3 regions of the Providencia sp. Me31A genome follow, and region 1 is predicted to be linked to each of the others. Evidence: predicted binding sites of a transcription regulator. Region 1 holds the regulator's gene; each other region holds the start of a gene.
What was found. The regulator PurR, encoded in region 1, represses purine synthesis genes. The targets are predictions, from matches to a motif close to CANGCAAACGTTTGCNTG.
Positions count from the first base shown of each region.

Region 2: a site for PurR is predicted at 1,489-1,506, ahead of purL (phosphoribosylformylglycinamidine synthase). Genes of this name have one in related genera too.
Region 3: a site for PurR is predicted at 2,116-2,133, ahead of serA (phosphoglycerate dehydrogenase). Genes of this name have one in related genera too.

Region 1 is NZ_JBKQGZ010000005.1:149,521-153,706, reverse strand. Features, by position in the region: gene punC (purine nucleoside transporter PunC) at 1-799, opposite strand, end outside; gene punR (DNA-binding transcriptional activator PunR) at 922-1,827, shown strand; gene purR (HTH-type transcriptional repressor PurR) at 1,837-2,862, opposite strand; gene sodB (superoxide dismutase [Fe]) at 3,454-4,032, opposite strand.
Region 2 is NZ_JBKQGZ010000017.1:118,547-122,732, forward strand. Features, by position in the region: gene purL (phosphoribosylformylglycinamidine synthase) at 1-1,405, opposite strand, end outside; gene mltF (membrane-bound lytic murein transglycosylase MltF) at 1,732-3,366, shown strand; gene tadA (tRNA adenosine(34) deaminase TadA) at 3,363-3,854, opposite strand; gene leuE (leucine efflux protein LeuE) at 3,951-4,186, opposite strand, start outside.
Region 3 is NZ_JBKQGZ010000032.1:24,170-28,355, forward strand. Features, by position in the region: gene ACLPIE_RS20300 (5-formyltetrahydrofolate cyclo-ligase) at 94-684, shown strand; gene serA (phosphoglycerate dehydrogenase) at 726-1,976, opposite strand; gene rpiA (ribose-5-phosphate isomerase RpiA) at 2,439-3,101, opposite strand; gene ACLPIE_RS20315 (LysR family transcriptional regulator ArgP) at 3,306-4,186, shown strand, end outside.

The DNA of each region.
Region 1 (4,186 bases):
AACCATAGCCACCAATAATAAAGGCTAAAGTTTGTGGGATATAGCTTAGGCCAATATCTGCTGGGTTAAAGCCCATATTACGTAAAATAAACGGTGAGCCTGTAAGCCAAGCAAAAAAACCAGCACTGCAAGAGGCATAAACAAGCACATTACCACTAAATACTGGCGAGCTGAGCAATTTAACGAATGAAACTTTAGCTTTAGGTTGGTTATCGTCAGTGAGTGTTTTAACTGAAACGTTTTTCAAGAAAAGTGTAGGTAATAAAAGCAAAACCCCCACAGCCATTAAAATCAGGAAAATCGCTTCCCAAGTTTGGTGTTCCAGCACCCAAGCACCTAACAGGGGTGCTAAAGCAGGAGATAACGCAACCAATGGCATTATAGAGGCAAAAACTTTCTGTGTACTCGCTTCGTCGTAACGGTCGATAACAAGGGCTTGCCATAATACGGCCGCGGAGCAAACACCGACGGCTTGTAAAAAGCGTAAGGTTAATAGTTGTGTTGCAGTTTCAACCCAATAAATAGCCAAGCTACTTAAAATAAAAATAGTCAGTCCAACAATCAGAACGGGTTTGCGACCAAGTTTATCTGATAAAGGTCCCCATAAGAGCTGAGCAAATGCAAAACCAGCTAAAAAGATACTGAGAGAAGCACTGATAGCACCTTCTGATGTATGCAATGAGTTTTGCATTGCACCGAAAGCGGGCAGGTACATGTCAATGGCTAAAAACCCCAGCATGCTTAAACCTGCAAGGTAAACCATAAATCCAGGGGAATTTTTTTTCACAGTATTCGACATAATAATTACTTATCTGATATTTAAATAAATGTTAACGGTAGCCCCATTGTATAGGCTATTTTTTTGTGTTGTGAAACGGTAATATTTGGATCTTGCTATCAAAATATTTGAAAGGAGATGTTATGTGGTCTGCGCATGCACTCGAAGTGATTGATGCAGTTGCTCGAACGGGAAGCTTTAGTGGTGCTGCAAATGAGTTGCACCGTGTACCCTCTGCGATTAGTTATACAGTAAAACAAGTTGAGGAATGGCTTGCTGTTCCTTTATTCGAACGTCGCCACCGTGATGTTGCCTTGACGGAAGCGGGCGCTATCTTTATTAAGGAAGGTCGTTCTGTTATCAAAAAAATGACAGAGACAAGGCATCAATGCCAGCAAGTCGCGAACGGTTGGCGTGGGCAATTCAGTATCGCAGTTGACTGCATTGTAAAACCCCAGAGAACTGAACAATTAATTCTTGATTTTTATCGGCATTTTCCTGATATCGAGTTATATATCCATCCAGAGGTATTTAACGGTGTTTGGGATGCATTGGCAGATGGGCGTGCGGATGTTGCAATTGGTGCAACACGTGCATCACCCATTGGTGAGCGTTATAGTTTTCGAGACATGGGGTTTATGTCTTGGATGTGTGTGGCGAGCCCTGAACATCCATTAGCAAAAATCGACTGCAAACTGGCGGATGACCAAATGCGTGAGTTTCCTAGCTTATGCCTAGAGGATACTTCTCGTAATTTACCGAAACGTGATACATGGGCTCTGGATAATCAACGTCGACTTGTTGTGCCTTATTGGGAAAATGGTTTGGCGTGTTTAGTCAACGGGTTATGTGTAGGGATGGTACCAACACACCGTGCTGCACCATTATGTGAAGAAGGTAAACTTGTTGAGTTAGAGTTAGCCCAACCTTTTCCACCAAGCCCATGTTGTTTGACTTGGGTTGAAAAAAACACCTCACCTGCGTTGAGCTGGTTGTTAGACTACCTTGGGGATAGTGAAACACTCAACGCAGAGTGGCTTTCGACTTAAATCATGTGGTTAGCGACGATAATCTATAAACGGGCCATCAGCTACGGAACGGCGCTCAACAAGGCGGGGGTGAATTTCAATTGTTTGAGCGTCTTCGCGCTTGTTCACTATGCGATCGAGCAACATGGTAAATGCCATTTGGCCTAAACGTTCTTTTGGTTGGTGAATGGTTGTTAGCGCAGGGGTAAAATAGCGAGCGTTGCGCACATTATCATAGCCAATAATTGAAATGTCCTGTGGGACGCGCAACCCCATTTCATCAGCGGCGCAAATTGCTCCCATAGCCATAATATCACCGCCGCAAAATACCGCAGTAGGGCGTTGTTTATGGCTTAAAATCTGCATCATGGCCTTATAGCCTGATTCAGGCTCAAAATCTCCTTGGACAATCCATTCATCTTTCAAGGTTATTTTTGCTTCTTCCATCGCTTTTTGGAAACCTGTTAAGCGGCCAATCCCCGTATTTCTCTCTAGTGAACCGGGGATGACACCAATATCTCGGTGCCCACGATCAACCAAGTAACGTCCAGCAAGATACCCACCATGAAAGGAATTATCGATAATGCTATCAGTAAAGTCACCTTGAGATGTCCCCCAATCCATAACAACCATAGGGATATTACGGTAGTCTTCTAACATGCTAATCAAGGTATCAGGGTATTCAGAGCACATAACAAGTAAGCCATCGACTCGTTTTTGCGCAAGCATTTGCAAGTAGGCTTTCTGTTTGCCCAAATTATTATGTGAATTGCACAGGATCAGCGTATAGCCTTTTTCATAACAGCTATTCTCGACAGACTCTATTACTTCAGCGAAATAAGGCGCTTCACTGGAAGTTGCCAACAAACCAATTGATTTTGTGTGATTAACTTTTAGACTACGGGCAACTGCACTTGGTGAATAATTGAGCTCTTTAATCGCAGCCCAAACAGCAGCCTTAGTATCATCAGCCACGAAGCGCGTTTTATTAATAACATGGGATACGGTTGTGGTGGAAACGCCAGCGCGTTTCGCCACATCTTTAATCGTTGCCATGGGGAAAAAAAACTCCTGACCAATAATCGGTCTCTATAAAAATTCTTGTGAAAAATTACCTGCATATTGAGGCATTGAGCCTTTGCTGGCAATAATTTAGCGATTTGTTGTCGATTTTGTCTGATCTAGCGCAAAAACGAAAGAAATAATTGATGTTATAACATGTGATATAGGCACTAGTTTTACTTTTTTGGATATGTATACTCAATAGCCCTAGTTATTGTGCGGTTATTTGTTAGTTCAATTATATTGGATGAGAGGAACTCATGGATACAGATGTTAAATACGGATTACTTGCTGCGCTGGGCTCATTAGCAATGATTATCTTTATTGGTTCACATATTTTCTAATTTTATTTCAACCTCAAGTAGAGCGAATTAAAAAGGGCGAGTAAATCTCGCCCTGAGGTTGTTGACAAAGCGGGATAAAAGCGTGGTTTTTCCCGCTTTGTGTTATCAGCCGAAAATCAATGAATTGATTTTCCTAGTTGATTTTCAAAACCTATATGACTTGCTGCCAAACATAATATGTTTGTCAGCAGTCTGAGGGCGAGTAAATCTCGCCCTGATGTTTAGAATTTAGCTTTTATTACTATGCTAAATTTTCTTCCACAAATTTCCAGTTAACCAGTGCCCAGAAGTTTTCTAAGTATTTAGGGCGAGCGTTACGATAGTCGATATAGTAAGCATGTTCCCAAATATCAACAGTTAACACAGGCTTGTCATCACCAGAAATTGGTGTTGCAGCATTAGAAGTATTAACGATAGCTAAACTGCCATCTACTTTTTTTACCAGCCAAGTCCAGCCAGCACCAAAGTTCTTGGTTGCAGCATCAGTAAATTGCGCTTTAAACTCTGCGAAAGAACCGAATGCCTTGTTAATGGCGTCAGCCACTTTACCAGTAGGCTCGCCACCTGCATTCGGCGCTAAGCAGTTCCAATAAAATGTGTGATTCCAGACTTGTGCAGCATTGTTGAAAACACCAGCTTCGGAATTTTTGATGATTTCTTCTAAGGATTTACCTTCAAAGTTAGTACCTTTGATTAGGTTGTTTAAGTTAACAACATAGGTATTGTGGTGCTTACCATAGTGGTATTCTAAGGTTTCAGCAGAGATATAAGGTTCTAAAGCATCTTTAGCATACGGTAAAGCAGGTAGTTCAAATGACATTGCGTACTCCTTGATTGCTTTTATATCAATATATTTAGGGTGTTTGCTCTTAAAATGAGCGAAAAATTAATTGTCAATTTATCATGACGATTTCGCCTTTTAGGCGATACGTTATTTAATATATTAATGATAACACGATAAACCCTATAAAGGG
Region 2 (4,186 bases), on a different contig from region 1:
CAGATGCAAAATCTAAATCTGCATCTGATTGACCCGACGCCATCGATGATGCAGCACCACCACCTAAGCCAATATTCATTGAAGGGCCACCGAGTACAATTAGCTTTGCACCAACCGTAATTTCACCTTTTTGCACGTGGTCAGCACGGATATTTCCAATCCCACCCGCTAACATGATAGGTTTATGGTAGCCACGTAACTCTTCACCATTGTGGCTATTAACTTTTTCTTCGTAGGTTCTGAAATAGCCTAACAGCGCAGGACGGCCAAATTCATTGTTAAACGCCGCACCGCCCAATGGCCCTTCCATCATAATGTCCAAAGCCGTCACGATACGCTCTGGTTTACCGAAATCTTCCTCCCAAGGCTGCTCAAAGCCCGGAATACGCAAATTAGAAACAGAAAAACCCACTAGCCCCGCTTTGGGTTTCGCACCGCGCCCCGTAGCCCCTTCATCACGGATTTCACCGCCAGAGCCTGTCGCTGCGCCCGGCCACGGTGAAATTGCAGTTGGATGGTTATGGGTTTCCACCTTCATTAATATATGAGCATCTTCTTGATGGTAACGGTAGGTACGACTTTCAGGTTCAGGGAAAAAACGCCCAATAGGGGAACCTTCCATCACCGCTGCGTTATCTTTATAGGCAGACAATACGTGATCAGGTGTTTTTTCAAAGGTATTTTTAATCATTTTAAACAGCGATTTTGGCTGTTCTTGCCCATCAATTACCCAATCTGCATTAAAAATTTTGTGGCGACAATGTTCCGAGTTTGCTTGAGCAAACATATATAATTCAACATCAGTTGGATTACGTTTTAAACCAATAAAAGCATCTAATAGGTAGTCTATTTCGTCGTCTGCTAACGCAAGGCCCATTTCTTTATTTGCTATTTCTAACGCAGACCGTCCACCTGCAATCACATCAATCAATTTCATTGGCGCTGGCTGTTGTTGTAGAAATAGTGCACTCGCCTGTTCAAAAGAAGAGAAAATACTTTCCATCATACGATCGTGCAAAATAGTCATCACTTCGTGCCATTGTTCTTGGTTCAGAGCATCCCCTTGAACATAGTAAGCAATACCACGTTCGATACGCTTTACTTGGCTAAGACCACAGTTATGTGCAATATCAGTGGCTTTTGAAGACCACGGAGAAATTGTTCCCGGACGAGGAGTGACTAAAATAAGTTTACCAAATGGGTCATGCTCTGGTAGAGAAGGACCATATTTTAACAAACTGCTCAGTTTGCCTTGCTCACTTTCACTTAACGGCGCCGAAACTTCAGCAAAGTGCATATATTCAGCATAAATATCTGTTACAGGAAGCTGTTTTTCTGCCAACAGCGCCAAAAGGCGGGTAATACGAAATGCTGATAGAGCAGGTGAACCACGCAAAATTTCCATAGTCTTAATTTCTCTCTTTTAAACGCCAGCCCTGAACATGAAAGCAGGGAAACCGAGATACATTATAGAGCAATGTTCATCAATACGAAACCGTTTGCGTGATTAAAAATAGAACAATTAGTTAAATATTATTCTGTGCTAAATGCGATAATATCGGTTGCACCAATCCTAATTGTTAAGCAAAATAACCAACCACTGGAATTATAACCATTACTTAGCCATACTTTTTTTAGACACACAACACCAGTCAATGCACGAGAAACTATTATTTGAATAACTTAAAAGTTAACTATTTAATCGTGGTGGTCATCGCGCTACTGGCTACTATGGTCATCGGGTTTAACGTCCGTTGGCCAAATATACAAGATTCACAAATTAATAAAATTATTGCCCAAGGTGAATTACGTATTAGTGCCGTTAGCTCGCCACTTATCTATATTGATGAGCAAGAACAGTTACGTGGTTTTGACTACGAACTTGCTCAAGGCTTTGCCGCGTACTTAGGCGTGAAACTTAAAATCACTATTCGCCCTACTTTTGAGCAAATTTTTGATGATCTTGAAAACGGTGATGCCGATATCGCAGTCGCGGGATTGCTCTACAATAAAGAACGATTAGCGAAAATGAAAACTGGGCCAAGTTATTTGAATGTGACACAACAGCTTGTGTATCGCAAAGGAACCACTCGTCCAAAATCCTTTAAAGATATTGACGGTAAACTACTTGTTATGTCAGGTAGCGCACATGTGAGTACGTTAAAACAATTGGCTAAAGAATATCCAAATCTAAAATGGGAAGAAAGTTCAAAATACACGACAAACCAGCTACTCGAGATGGTCGCAGAAGGTGAAATTGATTACACACTAGAAGATTCTATTGCCATCGCATTACAACAGCGTATCCACCCGCAAATTGCAGTCGCATTTGATTTACTCGATGACCATGCGGTAACTTGGTATATGCGCAGAGGCCAAGAAAATAGTCTAGATGCTGCTTTACTTGATTTTTTTAACATGGCTAATGAAACGGAATTACTCGCTCGGCTCAATGAAAAATATTTTAGCCACGTAGAATCTTTCGATTATTTTGATACGATGGCATTTATTAACGCCATTGATAATAAACTTCCTGAATATCAACCACTGTTTGAAAAATATGCCCAAATTATTGATTGGAAGTTATTAGCCGCTATTGCATGGCAAGAATCCCACTGGGAGCCTTTAGCGACCTCACCAACGGGTGTACGTGGCTTAATGATGCTAACAAAACCAACGGCAACAACAATGGGCATCTCTAACCGGTTAGATCCCGAGGAAAGTATCAAGGGTGGTGCAGCCTATATTGCCTATATTATGGAACGGTTACCTGCAACCATCGAGGAGGATGACCGCATTTGGTTTGCACTCTCTGCTTATAATATGGGCTACGGGCACATGCAAGATGTCCGTAAATTAACAGAAATGTTAGGTGGTGATCCTGACCGCTGGTTAGACGTCAAAGCGCGACTACCACTTTTAACACAACAAAAGTATTATTCTCAGTTAACCTATGGTTACGCTCGGGGTAATGAGGCATATCGTTATGTTGAAAATATTCGCCGCTATCACCAAAGTTTAGTTGGTTATCTACAAAGCCAGGAAAGAAAACAGCATGCACTCAATATTGCTCAAAAGTCGCTGACTTACTTGATTTTGCCAGAAAACCTTAAATCAATAGAACCCAAACCTGTAGAAAACCAATCTCCTATCCCTGAAAAGGTGAGTACTAAATATTTAGGGGCAATGAGCTCATCAAAACAAACGCTTAAGAGTCTTAATAATGGAAAGCTTTCTTTAAGTAACTATTTAGCTTCAGGATACTCATTAAAGAATGAGTCAGCCAAAGAAGCCCCTAATTTCCCCTCTCCCCCCTTTAAAGCGCCAGAAAAACCATTACAATCCCATCATTATAATGACAACTAGCCTTGTTGGCGCTTTTGTGATTTTTTCTGCGTCCTGCGCATTTTAAAAAAAGCACTCAGCATCGATGAGCATTGTTCTGCTAAAATACCACCTGTAACATCCACATAATGATTCAATCCTGCTTGTTCCATAATATTCATATATGAACCACAAGCACCGGTTTTAAAATCTTTAGCCCCATAAACAACTCGACCTATACGACTATGGATCATCGCCCCTGCACACATGATACAAGGCTCTAACGTCACATATAACGTCGTATTTAATAAACGGTAATTACTCAACACTTGCCCTGCTTGTTGCAAAGCAATAATTTCGGCATGAGCGGTAGGATTGTGGTCAATAATAGAACGGTTCCAACCTGAAGCAATCAATTGATTATCTTTAACTAGTAAAGCGCCAACAGGAATTTCACCGTTCTCTTGTGCTTTTAGCGCAAGTTCAAGGGCTTGCTGCATCCAGTGTTCATCGATTTCTAATTGCGTCACTCTTACCTCTGGTCAATGCGTTTTACACACAATTATCCTCAAATGTTAGAATGACTGCAATTAAAATGCTTTTACCTCCGTAATAGCTAACTGATTTTAATTGCTAAAAATCGCTAATTTAGCCGCAAACCCCATAAAGAATGCTCCCACAGTACAATTTCCAAGCTTCGCAAGGAGTTGTTTTTCACGTAAAAAACGCGCTATCAAATAGCCACTAAAAATCAACAAACTTAAGTATAAAAAACTGACTAACTCTAAAATCGTCGCGAGTACAAGGTACGGTACCCATGCATGAGAGTAATTAAAATCAACAAATTGTATAAAAAAAGAAA
Region 3 (4,186 bases), on a different contig from region 1:
GTCCTCCTATGATTTACCTACATTATTTATAGCCTTATTATATACTAGTTGAATATTGCTATTTCCTATCGCCGCTTACTGTAGGTTATTTATATGCAAGACACACTTTCAACACAGCGCCAAAAAATACGCCGATTGATTCGCCAAACCCGCCGCGAATTAAGTGATGAAGACCAAAAAAATGCAGCTCAGCAAGCCATGCGAAATGCCTTACAGCACCCTAAAATTATTCAAGCCAAACACATTGCACTGTTTCTTTCCTTCGATGGAGAAATCGATACTAAACCGCTAATTCATGCATTATGGAACTTGGGTAAGAACGTCTATCTTCCTGTTTTACACCCTGCTTGCGCGCACCATTTGCTGTTTCTCCATTACCGTCCTGACTCTCAACTCGTAAAAAATCGCTTTAATATTGATGAGCCTCCATTAGATGTTCGTGATGTTCTTCCTCCTGAGCAACTTGATGTTATGCTTATCCCTCTGGTCGCTTTTGATACTCAAGGACAGAGACTAGGAATGGGTGGTGGTTTTTACGATAGAACTCTCATGAATTGGCAACAAATGGGGTTTTATCCCATCGGGTTTGCTCATGACTGCCAACAGGTTGACAAACTTCCTGTGGCACATTGGGATATTCCGTTACCTGAAATTATTACCCCACAAAAAATATGGCGCTGGTAATCAATACCTGCGCCATGCAAAATTAGAATAGTAACAGTGAATTAGAACAACAAGCGGGCACGAATGGTGCCTGGCAGTTCTTTTAATTTCACTAATGCTGCATCTGTTTGGTTTGGTGTTTGCATTAATACATCAATGACCACATACCCCACATTGCCTGAAGTACGTAAGTACTGGCCTACCACATTAATGTTATTTTCAGTGAATACATGGTTGATACTATTAAGAATACCCGGACGGTTTTCATGAATATGCAAGAAACGGTTAGTATCTTCAGTATGTACAGGCAGCGAAACTTCTGGAAAGTTAACCGCTGATAATGTTGAACCATTGTCTGAATATTTTGCCAGTTTACTTGCAACTTCTAACCCTATGTTTTCTTGAGCTTCTTCTGTTGAACCACCAATGTGTGGTGTTAAAATCACATTGTCGAATTTGATTAGCTCAGACACAAATGGATCATTTGGATCATTATTTGATGCCGGCTCAGTTGGGAATACATCAACTGCCGCGCCAGATAAATGTTTGCTTTCAAGTGCTGCGGCTAATGACGGAATATCAACCACAGTACCACGTGAAGCATTAATAAAAATAGCGCCCGGCTTCATGCGGTCAAATTGCTCTTTAGCAAACATGTTCTTCGTACTCGGTGTTTCTGGTACGTGCAAGCTAACAACATCACTCATATTCAGGAGTTCAGTTAAAGAACGAACTTGAGTTGCATTTCCTAAAGGTAATTTGTTTTCAATATCATAGAAGAATACATTCATACCAATGCCTTCAGCTAAGATCCCTAACTGAGTCCCAATATGCCCATATCCAACAATACCAAGACGCTTACCACGTGCTTCAAAACAACCTTTAGCTTGTTTTTCCCAAATACCACGATGGGCTTGCATATTCGCTTCAGGAATACGGCGCAGTAAAAGTAATAATTGGCCTAATACCATTTCTGCAACGGAACGAGTATTCGAAAATGGTGCATTAAATACAGGGATACCACGTTTTGCCGCAGCATCTAAATCAACCTGATTAGTCCCAATACAAAAACAACCCACTGCAACGAGTTTCTCTGCCGCAGCGAAAATTTCTTCAGAAAGGTGAGTACGGGAACGGATACCTACAAAACGTGCATCTTTAATCGCTTCTTTTAATTCTTCGTCGGATAACGCACTTTTATGATATTCAATATTGGTATAACCCGCTGCTTTCAGGTTATCAACCGCACTTTGGTGAACACCTTCTAGCAGTAAAAATTTTATTTTGTCTTTTTGCAAAGATACCTTGACCATTTCCCTACCCTATCGTGAACGTACTTTAATTTATGACAGATGAACTCGTCTATTTGCTTACCATACTTCAAGGCACCTGCAATCCGACAACCTTGAACTATGAAACGTATACCAACATAGCAAAAAATAGCGCAGTATCAATACAACCGTTTGCTTGCTGAATGCTAAAAAGTGTGAAGAAAAAGAAGTTAAATGGCAGAAAATCAGGAGCTATAATACAAAATAAGGATTTTTCCTGTGCAATGCTCATTAGTGTGACATATATCACCAAAATAACGGGATATAAAAAAAACAAAAATAAATTTTAAATTAACGATATTTATAAAACTGGTTAATCAATTTAACTTCTACCTTTGAGGCAACTACGTTCAACTCTCTAAATCGGACTGACAAATAGCCAGTAGATATTTCATCTACTGGCTTATAGGTAACCTGAATTTCTCTGCTCGTTACAATATTTAATTATAACGTGATCGTTTTGACACCTTCGTCAGACGTTCCCATCAGCACAACATCAGCACCACGATTAGCAAATAGGCCAACGGTCACCACACCAGCAATGCCATTAATGGTATTTTCTAATGCAACGGGGTCTAAAATAGTTAAATTATGGACATCTAAGATAACATTGCCATTATCAGTCACCACATTTTGGCGATATTCAGGTGTTCCACCTAATTTTACTAACTCACGCGCTACATAGCTGCGCGCCATCGGGATAACTTCGACAGGAAGAGGAAACTTCCCTAAAACATCGACTAATTTTGATTGATCGACGATACAAACAAAGGTTTTGGCAATTGCCGAAACAATTTTTTCACGCGTTAACGCAGCACCGCCACCTTTAATCATGTTCATATGGTGATCGACTTCATCCGCACCATCCACATACACATCAAGTGAATCAACGTCATTACAGTCAAATACAGGGATACCAAGTGATTTCAGTTTTTTCGTTGACGCCTCTGAGCTAGAAACCGCACCTTCTATTTGGCCTTTCATTGTGGCTAATGCATCGATGAAATGGGAAGCCGTTGAACCGGTTCCAACACCAACAATAGTGCCTGGTTTAACGTAATCCAGCGCTGCCCAACCTACCGCTTTTTTTAATTCGTCCTGAGTCATGCTCATGCCTTTTGCTATTTAATTGAGTCGTGATTAAGGTGATGAATATCTAGTATATACCGGACATTAAATAAGTTGCAGTATTGTTCACTGCATTTGTGTGGTCGTTCTTAGGATTTGCCATCGCAATAATAATATTTTCAAGTGTTATGATTAAAAATATGGCATAGTGCTCAATAGAATAACAACAAGGAGATCTTTTTGATGAAGCGCCCTGATTATCGCGCGTTGCAAGCACTGGATGCCGTCATTCGTGAACGTGGCTTTGAGCGTGCAGCTCAAAAACTTTGCATAACACAGTCCGCAGTTTCACAACGCATAAAGCAGTTAGAAAACTTGTTTGGGCAACCTTTACTTGTACGTACTGTTCCGCCCCATCCGACTGAACAAGGACAAAAGCTGTTAGCGCTGCTTCATCAAGTAGAATTGTTAGAAGAACAATGGCTGGGTGATGAGAATAGTGGGTCAACTCCCTTGCTACTTTCCCTTGCCGTCAACGCAGACAGCTTAGCCACATGGTTTCTCCCTGCCTTAAACCCTGTTTTAGGCAATAGCCCTATTCGTTTAAATATTCAAGTTGAAGATGAAACTCGAACCCAAGAACGCTTACGACGTGGTGAAGTAGTCGGCGCTATCAGTATTCAACCTCAAGCATTGCCCGGCTGTTTAGTCGATAAACTCGGCGCACTCGACTATATTTTCGTTGCTTCTCCGGGGTTTGCCGCTAAATATTTCCCTGATGGCGTTACTCGCTCTTCTTTGCTTAAAGCCCCGGCCGTTGCATTCGACCATTTAGATGATATGCACCAAGCTTTCGTTCAGCAAAACTTCGGCCTATCTCCGGGAAGTGTCCCTTGCCATATTGTGAATTCTTCGGAAGCTTTCGTGCAGCTGGCAAAACAAGGCTCCACTTGCTGCATGATCCCACACTTGCAGATAGCGGACGAATTAGAGAATGGTGAACTCGTTGATTTGACGCCAGGCTTATGCCAACGACGCATGTTGTATTGGCACCGCTTTGCACCTGAAAGCCGCACCATGAAGAAAGTCACTGACGCCCTATTAAAAATGGGGCGCCAGATGCT